DNA from 3 places in the Pseudoalteromonas sp. APM04 genome. Region 1 is predicted to be linked to each of the others. Evidence: predicted binding sites of a transcription regulator. Region 1 holds the regulator's gene; each other region holds the start of a gene.

Region 1 (3,289 bases):
GGAATGTTATCTACGCAATAATAACCTAGATCTTCAACAACGCGTAAAGCAACCGACTTACCAGAACCAGAACGGCCACTTATGATAATCAACTCCATTAATCACCCTTTAAATTTGTTACGATTGGTCAACAATAATTTGATACAACTCAGCATCCGATTTAGCACAGCGAAGCTGCTTACAAAATTCTTTATTTTTTAGTTTATCAGCTATCGTTGCTAGCGTCTTTAAATGCTGTTGGTTATCGCCTTCAGGTACGATGAGTGCAACAAAAATATCAACAGGGCGGTTGTCTATAGCATCAAAATTAATCGGTGTTTCACTTACTAACACCAATGCTAAAGGTTCTTGTGCGCCGCTCATTCGGCCATGTGGAATAGCAATACCTCTGCCTATCCCTGTGCTGCCTAGCTTTTCGCGGGTTAATAAAGCGCCCAAAATATCCTGTTGAGATAAATACGGTAATTTATCGTGAGCCAGCTCGCTAATAAACTCTAAAATTCTTTTTTTACTATTAAAAAGGACCGCAGCTTTACTGCAGTCCTGGCATATAAGTGAACTTAATTTCATCATATTAGTGTCGAGCAAGCTTCTCTTTGTGTTTAATTACTTGACGGTCAAGCTTGTCAATCAATGAATCAATAGCTGCATACATATCTTGATGTTCAGTGGATGCGAATAATTCAGCACCACTTACATGAATAGTTGCTTCTGCTTTTTGATTTAATTTTTCTATATCGAGAATGACATGAACATTATTAATATGATCAGAGTGCCTTTCTAGCTTCGCAAATTTGGTATTTATATAGTCTCTTAATGAATCAGTTAGTTCTACATGACGACCAGTTAAATTTAGTTGCATAAGCATTACCCTCTTTGTTTAGCGTCTTAGATCAGGCTCTTTCGCTGATTTGACGGTGGAATAGCAAGAGATTCGCGATATTTTGCGATTGTACGTCTCGCTACTTTAATTCCTTGCTCAGCCAATATATCCGCAATTTTGCTATCACTCAATGGTTTTGCTGAGTTTTCTGCTGCGATTAATTTTTTAATAAGTGCACGTATTGCCGTAGATGAACATTCTCCACCATTTTCGGTACTTACGTGGCTTGAGAAAAAGTATTTAAGCTCAAATATTCCACGCGGTGTGTGCATATACTTTTGCGTAGTTACGCGCGAAATTGTTGATTCGTGCATTTCTACCATTTCGGCAACATCATTTAAAACCATCGGTTTCATGGCTTCTGGCCCGTGTTCAAAAAAGCCCTGTTGTTGTTTAACAATACAGTTAGTTACTTTTAAAAGTGTATCATTTCTACTTTCTAAGCTTTTTATAAACCATTTAGCTTCTTGTAAATGTGAGCGAATAAATTGACTGTCGCCGCTTGATTTAACTGTACGTGACATTGCTGCATATTGGCTGTTTACACGAATTTTTGGCATGCTGTCTGGGTTTAACTCTACAATCCAGCGGCCTTTAATTTTTTTAACTGACACATCAGGTATTACATACTCAGACTCTTCTCGTACTATTGTGTCTGCAGGCTTAGGGTTGAGCGTATGAATAAGTGTCATTACTTCTTTAAGCTCATCTTCTTTGAGCTTCGTTTTTTTCATTAATGTACGGTAGTCACGAGCAGCTAACAAATCAATGTGCTCTGTTAAAATCATTTTTGTTTCATCAATAAAAGGCGTGCCTTTATCAAATTGATTTAACTGAATACACAAGCACTCTTGTAAGCTACGTGCCGCAATACCCACTGGGTCAAATAGCTGAATGCGCTTTAAAACCGCTTCTATTTCGTCAAGTTCAACCTCAACGTCATCGTCGTTATCTTGATTAAAGCTCTCTAAAATCTCTTCGCAGCTGAGTGTCAGTATGCCTGAATCATCCACCGCTTCTACAATAGCAATAGCGATGGCTTCATCTGTAGGGCTAAATGGCGTTAATTGTAATTGCCACATTAAGTATTCGTGAAGCGTTTCAGTTGATGCGCCCTGATATATAGACTCATCTTCAGGCATTGGGCCTGAAGATGATGCAGGGGCTGCACTCATATACTCATCCCAGCTAACATCCATTGCCATGTCGTCACTTACGGTATCTTTAGCAAGCGCTTCACCACTGTCTTGTTCATACTCGCTAGGGGCTTCATCGGCAGATACGGTTACTGTAACTTCATCGTTATCTGCTTTTTGCTCATTTTTGCCCGCAAGATCATCGGCATAGTCTTGCTCCTCAACCTCAAGTAATGGGTTGCTGTCGAGCGCTTCTTGTATTTCTTGCTGAAGATCCAATGTACTCAATTGCAGCAAGCGAATAGCTTGTTGCAACTGAGGTGTCATTGTAAGTTGCTGGCCCATGCGCAGCTGTAGTGATTGCCTCATGTATCTCTAACAATCCTTTTAAGTTGTTATAATTAATACTAGCAGATGCTTATAAATAAGGCGTAAATGTTACAGCCTAAATTGCTCGCCTAAATATACATCGCGTACAGTTTTATCATTTAATACGTGTTCAGGGGTACCAGAAGCAATCAGTTCCCCATGAGAAACAATGTAGGCTTTTTCGCAAACATCAAGGGTTTCTCTTACATTGTGGTCTGTTATTAATACGCCAATACCACGGTTTTTTAGGTGTTCAATAATTTTTTTAATATCTAATACTGAGATAGGGTCAACACCGGCAAATGGTTCGTCTAACAAAATAAACTTTGGATCTGCAGCTAAAGCACGTGCAATCTCCACTCGGCGACGTTCTCCGCCCGATAATGCCATACCTTTGCTGTCGCGAATGTGTTGAATGCTAAATTCATCCAATAGATTATTTAATGTTTCTTCTCTGGCTTGTTTAGTGAGCTCCTTTCGAGTTTCTAAAATAGCCATTAAGTTTTGATACACTGTTAATTTTCTAAATATAGACGACTCTTGTGGTAAGTAGCCAATACCTAATCTAGCACGACTGTGCATAGGTAAAAGCGTAATATCGTTATCATCGATAGATATTTTGCCTTTGTCGCTAGGGACTAAGCCTACAATCATGTAAAAGGTTGTTGTTTTACCTGCGCCGTTTGGCCCAAGCAAGCCTACAATACTGCCAGCTTTAACTTCTAGGCCCACATTTTTTACAACTTCACGGCCTTTGTAGCTTTTGGCTAGTAGCTCTGCTTTTAATGTGCTCATGGTTGGCCTTTGTCATTTTTTTTAGGCTCCACAGGCACTAAGATAGTGTGTACACGGTCAGTTGAGCTTTCATCTTTTTCTGCGCTAATAAGCTGCTGTTCTATAT
Region 2 (3,289 bases), on a different replicon from region 1:
ACTGCTATTTCTGGAGTCACAATTAAAACTGCTTAGCCTACAAAAAGAACTCCAAAAGGCAAACGATGTTGTTAATCAACTAAAAACGCGATTTTCTCAATCTACACCGGCTGAAAAAATCATTATTTTAAGAGCCTTTGCATACTTTTATACCGAAACAGATGAACTGAAAAAAACCTTGAGCGTGGCACTTGATGGATTAGAACTGGCGATGCAAAACAACGATATTGCATCGCAAGGCTATTTTTACAGGAAGATAGCCGATGCGTATAATTATTTAGAAAACAAAGAAAAAGCAATAACATACGCTAAAAAAGCGCTGATCGCATATCAGCAAACTCAAGATGGCTTATATACAGCTAAAGCTTACTGGAGCTTGGGCAATGTATTACTTGAAATAAATAAACCAAACGAATCCCTCATTTATCTAGACAAAGCACTCTCTTACTTTGAATCTGTTAACATGCAAAAAGGACTGTCTTTTGCTCAGTATTCAATTGCTAATATTTTATACAAACAAGAAAACTACGAAGATGCGCTCGCCTTAGCCACAAAAAATATTGAGGTTGCCCACCTAGCCGGAATAGGTGATATGAAACTCGCATCGATGATATTGATGCTAGATATTTATAAAAAACAAGGTTTACTTGAAAAAGCCGATAAAATGAACGATGAAGTATTTTCGATGATCGATGATTTTAGCCGCAGCATTTATAAAGCCGATTACCTTCAAAAGCGATACCAGTTAAAACGAAGTCTCAACAAAACAGACGATGCATTTGACGCAATGGAGCAAATGCTTACATTTATGAAAAAGCATTACGAAGCCACCAGCGAAACAAACATTAAAACGCTGCAAATAAAATTTGAAGTAAAAGAAAAAGAAGAAAAAATACTCCAACTAGAATACGACAAAAACATTAACGAATTACTCGCTAAAGAAGAGTATCAACAAAAAATAATTTGGCGGTTAAGCGCAACAATTGCGTTTATTTTAGTTATTGTGTCGTTATTACTTATTTATAAACAAGTACTACAACGTAAAAAATATTATAACATTGCGCTGACTGACTACTTAACTAGCAGTTTAAATCGACGCGGTATTATGCAAAAAGCGGCTCAAAAACTTAAGCAAAGCAATGCTACAATTGCCATAGTCGATCTAGATTTGTTTAAGCACATTAACGACTCTTACGGCCACGATGTGGGTGACTCCGTTCTTAAAGCTTTTGCTCGTGCAGCACAAAATACACTTGCTGGTGACGACCAATTTGGCCGCTATGGTGGTGAGGAATGGTTATTTATTTTAAACACCGTTGATAAACAAAGCGTTAAAACAACGTTCGATTCTATTGCCAATTCACTGATAGATATTTGTAGCGAAATAGAAGGCTTAAATAATACTGAAACCATTACGTTTAGCGCAGGTGCAGCAATTAGCTCCTCCTCTAACCGCTCACTTGAAAAACTGATCATACATGCTGATGAGCTTCTTTATAAAGCCAAACAAAGTGGCCGCAATCAGGTTAATGTTGAGCAGCCCTAGGCGTATTAAAGCTTAACAAACACATACCCCCCAAATATGTTTTTAACAAGCTAATTGTAAATAGCTGCACGTGAAGTATTAGCTCGTATTAAAAGTAAGAAATTATTTCACCCTCTCGTCTGTAAAAAATACACAAACAATCCAAAAACATAGCCTAAAACCTATAAATCTATTAATTTCAACAACTTAAAATTTGGCACTACGTTTGCTTATTAGTTATTAAGCAACGTAATTGATTAGGATGATTTATGAATATTTTTGAAGCACTACGTAATGATCATGACAAACAACGCAAACTAGTTGACGCGCTTATTCAAACCAAGGGCGACACAAAAAAACGTCATAGCTTAATGGATGAGCTAAAAACAGAGCTAGAAGAACATGCAAAATTTGAAGAGCGCTACTTTTATAATCCATTAATTTGTGAAGATTTAACGCAAGAAAAAGCACGCCACAGTGTTGCAGAGCATCATGAAATTGATGAACTAATTGAGCAACTTGAAGACACCGAAATGAGCTCATCAGCATGGTTAGTCGAAGCTAAAAAGCTTCACCATTTAGTGCATCATCACTTAGATGAAGAAGAACATGAAGTATTTCAACTAGCAGGTAAAGCGCTGTCTGAAGGGCAAAAAGAGCGCTTAGGCGACAAATACAACGACGCAATGCATTAATCGTAAAAGTAAGAATTCATACACCTCCCTGTGTACTTTTGGTTATAAGCTAATTGGCTTATAACCATTTTTTTGTTTGGCTGTTTTATTTAACAGTATATTTTACGTCTTGATCCCGTAATAAATAAAGTGCAAAACACGCTGCCCACATTGGCCACGCAGTAAAAAATAATAAGTTATTAAAGCCATCAATGTACTGATTGTAAGATGAAAGCGTTGATAAGCCGTGCATTATGAAAATAATACCGTAAGTTATACGTTTTTTAATACCTGCTAAAAACGCTAAAACAAGTACTAGCTGCACCGCACCAATAATGTAAGCCACCATATCTGTAGAGCCACTAATCCCATAAAAATGCTCAAAAATACGTGCGCTATGTCCAGGGTTAACAAACTTATCGAACGTCCACATAACCATTACAATAAACACACCTACACGCAAAGATAAAAGTGACCACTGCAAACGATTTTGAACATCACTACTTAAAGAATCCGTCATAAAATTTCCTTTAAAAATATATAAATAAACCAAGAACAGAACAAGACCGTATAAGGTATGATTAATTTCAAACTATTTAGATTTAATCCAAGTAGGTATTCAACAACATTTAAAGCTTAAGACTATAATAAGAATAATTTGCACGCATCCATTCTAAAAATTAAAAAAGTTATACTTTAATTGAAAGATATTTTTATTCCTTTCGGTCTTTATCGCCAATAACTAATTACACTAGAGAGACAACCCTTGAAACACGCATACTTAGCACTATCGTTAGCCACCATATTAAACACTCCCCTTGTTGCTTTTGCAGCTGAAAAAACGCAAGTAAAAGATTCGATTGAACACATAGAGGTGGCTGGTCAAGTTATAAAGTCTCAAGGTCTTTCTGTTAAAAATGAAACAATTGACGGTCCTTTTGGTGATAACTTAGCACTTCAAGACATAGCACGCTCAGTTACGCCTATTTCAAGCGAACTTATAGAACAGCTTAACATTACTACTTTACAAGATGTATTAGCAGTAAGCCCAAACACATACTCTGCAAGTGGCTTTGGCGCGCCAAGTTTA
Region 3 (3,289 bases), 360 kb from region 1:
TGATAACATCATTAATATTGAAGTTGCTGATATTGACGGAGACAACACCGATTTAAATGGACTTTCGCGATTAGCTTTTGATTTAAATGGTGTTAAGAATATTGATGAAATAATAGAGGCAACAGATGCATCTATTACCATTGATGGTTCACTTACAGTGAGTAGCTCATCTAATGAATTTGCCGGAGTAATTGACGGTATTACAATAACAGCTAAAAAGTCACACGACACAGATGACGATTTGAGTGATATATCGGTTAAAGAGAATAATAATAATATCAAAGCTGGTTTAAATAGCTTTATCGAAAATTATAATGAGCTATTAGAACTAAGCAAGAACCTAGGTGCATCAAGCGAAGATGGCGTTGGGGTTATGGCTGGGGATTCATTACTTCGAGGCGTTATGTCAAAGCTTCGTAGCGAAATAACAAATCCTATTGATTTAGGTGACGGGAACTCGTTATCACTTTCGCAGTTAGGTGTTGAAACAGACCGCTACGGTGTTTTAACACTAAATAGTGAAACATTGGATGACAAAATAGATGCAGATGTTGATTTAGTACAGCAGTTTTTCGTGGGTAATGAAGGCGACGATAATGGTGGGTTTGCAAAGTCCTTTGATGAAAAATTGAGCTTTTATACAGACTCTGACGGCATTATCCAAAACCGAATAGACAGTAAAACGAACCAACTTGATGATTTAGATGATCAGCGCGTGAGCCTTGCTAGTAAAATGGAGTCGTTATCTTCTCGGTTATACGCTCAATATAATGCGATGGATTTATTAGTAGCGAGCCTTAATAACACTAGCAGCTATGTTCAAGCTCAATTAGAGAATATGCCAGGCGTAGTACGAGATAACTCTTAGTAGATAAATATAATATTAATAACTAAATTAAGAAAGCACAAAAAAACCGTTATTTAAAACGGTTTTTTTGTGCTTTCTATTTTAAGTAGATTTTAGCGACTTGCTTTATAAGCTTTAATCGCCTTACCTGATTTTTTATGTTTAATAATAGCTTTTGATGATTCGTTTTTTGCACTATTCGCTTTTACTAAAATAGTATTTATACGAAGCTGAATTAATTCTAATTGTTTTGCGCTTGGGCCGTCGCTGCTTTCGCACCATTGCTTTAGTTTAACATTTAAAGTGTCTAAAAGAGGCTGAGCTTCGTCTGCGTTATCATCATTTACTAACACTTCAATATTACTAAGCAACGTTTGTATGAGCTCAGAGTAGTTAGTTAATGGCTCTGAAAATGTTGGCGAGTCCATAATTGAAATTAAACCGCAGGGCTGCGTTGATCTAGCGGAATGTTATCCCAGCCTTCTTTAATTTCTTTAACAATACTTGATACTTCCACAATTGCTTCAATATCGTTGTTTATGTTCGCTTGCGTTAAACGGCGCTGGCAGTAATCGTAAAGTGCCAATAAATTGTTAGAAATACTAGGGTCTTGTTCTACTTCTAAATTAAGTGCGTCTTGCAGTGCACCAAATAGCAAAATACATGCTGAAATGTTTTCCCCTTTTTTTGCTATTTCTTTGCGCTCAATAAAACCCTTAGTAGCAGCTAAGCGACCGATAATATTACTGAATATAAGGTTTATTTGTTCGTATGGGGCCATTTCGGCAATGCTGCTTGTACGAACTTGACTGTATTTTTTCAATGAGACATGGGCCATGGGAAAATCCTAAAATTTAACTTCAAAATTATGTAAAACTAACATCAAAATAATAGCAATATTAATGCCAAGCGTTTTACATTTGTATAGTTATCGGCATTGTTACTTTTAACTTAAGTAAATAATAGCTTATATATTTTATGTATTGGGTAATTAGTGATTTAAAATTTTTAGTTAGCTTTTATATGGGGGATTATATATTAATACTTAATAGTTAATTCTTAAGTATGATTGAATTAACGAGTGCGTCTGTTTTTTGGCGTTTATGTCAAAAAACTGCCGCTATCACTTGCATCCGTGCTTAACTGGCTTACAATTTAGTTAATTACATTAAAGAGTGAAGCACGGCTCGCTAACTATGATCCTGATTTTAGATAATAATAACAATCGCTCTATTGGGTTAAACGCATCACTTGGTTTTATCGGTGAGGTTACTCATCGTTTAGATGAAGACAACTTTGAACAAGAGTGTGCAAAATATCAGCAGCATGAGTGTATGGTCATTTTAGGGGCTTTACAGTCTCTCGATCACGAAAACTTAATTAAGCGCTACCCAACACTTCCATTTTTATTAATAGGTGAAACGTTAAGACCATTACTTAGCATTGCTAATGTAGTTGGACTTATTTGTGAGCCATTTAATCATGAAGTGACCACACAATTGCTTCATGATTGCCAGCAGTATCATCGTATGTTGCCGGGGGAGCACAAAAATACTCAGTCACATAAATCTTTTGATGGCCTTGTAGGTGAAACACAAGCCGTAAAAGAGGTCCGTTTTTTAATTGAACAAGTAGCAAAAACAGATGCAAACGTTTTAATTTTAGGTGAGTCAGGTACTGGTAAAGAAGTGGTTGCACGTAACGTTCACTTACTTTCTAAACGAAGTACAGGACCATTTGTGCCTGTAAACTGTGGGGCCATACCTGCAGAACTATTAGAAAGTGAACTTTTTGGCCACGAAAAAGGGGCGTTTACAGGGGCTATTTCTGCGCGTAAAGGCCGTTTTGAGTTGGCGCAAGGCGGTACGCTGTTTTTAGATGAAATTGGTGATATGCCGCTACAAATGCAGGTTAAACTTTTACGCGTATTACAAGAGCGAAGCTATGAGCGTGTAGGTGGCACTAAGGCGATTCAAGCCGATGTACGTGTTATTGCTGCAACACACCGCAACCTCGAAGTCATGATTGAAGCAGGCAGCTTTCGTGAAGATTTATATTACCGGTTAAATGTATTCCCTATAGAGAACCCGTCGTTAAGTGAGCGTGCTGATGACATTCCGTTACTACTTAAGGAGTTAATGCGTCGCGTAAACGAGCAAACGGGCACGACAGCTAAATTTACTGAGCGAGCGATCGAAAGCTTAAAAGAGCATGCATGGCCGGGAAATATCCGTGAGCTTGCGAATTTGGTTGAGCGCATGGTTATAATGTTCCCTGAAAAGGTAGTGGACATCCCTGATCTACCCAATAAATATCGTTACATTGAGGTAGATGCTTACGAGCCTGAATATCCTGAAGAACTTATGGAAAAAGATGCTTTTAACGATATATTCAGCACAGGGTTTAGTGATTATGACAATGAGCCAGAGCCTGAATTTAACC

The links. The regulator sigma-54, encoded in region 1, starts transcription at its own class of promoters, with help from an activator protein. The targets are predictions, from matches to a motif close to GTTGGCACGNNNNTNGNNT.
Region 2: the regulator sigma-54 is predicted to act here: its motif matches at 1,739-1,757, upstream of MTP24_RS17860 (hemerythrin domain-containing protein).
Region 3: the regulator sigma-54 is predicted to act here: its motif matches at 1,739-1,757, upstream of fliS (flagellar export chaperone FliS).

What each region holds. Positions count from the first base shown of each region.
Region 1 is NZ_CP094441.1:561,061-564,349, forward strand. Features, by position in the region: gene rapZ (RNase adapter RapZ) at 1-98, opposite strand, end outside; gene ptsN (PTS IIA-like nitrogen regulatory protein PtsN) at 118-570, opposite strand; gene hpf (ribosome hibernation promoting factor) at 575-862, opposite strand; gene MTP24_RS02630 (RNA polymerase factor sigma-54) at 889-2,388, opposite strand; gene lptB (LPS export ABC transporter ATP-binding protein) at 2,458-3,183, opposite strand; gene lptA (lipopolysaccharide transport periplasmic protein LptA) at 3,180-3,289, opposite strand, start outside.
Region 2 is NZ_CP094442.1:435,591-438,879, reverse strand. Features, by position in the region: gene MTP24_RS17865 (tetratricopeptide repeat-containing diguanylate cyclase) at 1-1,546, shown strand, start outside; gene MTP24_RS17860 (hemerythrin domain-containing protein) at 1,795-2,220, shown strand; gene MTP24_RS17855 (hypothetical protein) at 2,306-2,719, opposite strand; gene MTP24_RS17850 (TonB-dependent receptor) at 2,966-3,289, shown strand, end outside.
Region 3 is NZ_CP094441.1:923,946-927,234, forward strand. Features, by position in the region: gene fliD (flagellar filament capping protein FliD) at 1-868, shown strand, start outside; gene MTP24_RS04355 (hypothetical protein) at 961-1,275, opposite strand; gene fliS (flagellar export chaperone FliS) at 1,284-1,685, opposite strand; gene MTP24_RS04365 (sigma-54-dependent Fis family transcriptional regulator) at 2,044-3,289, shown strand, end outside.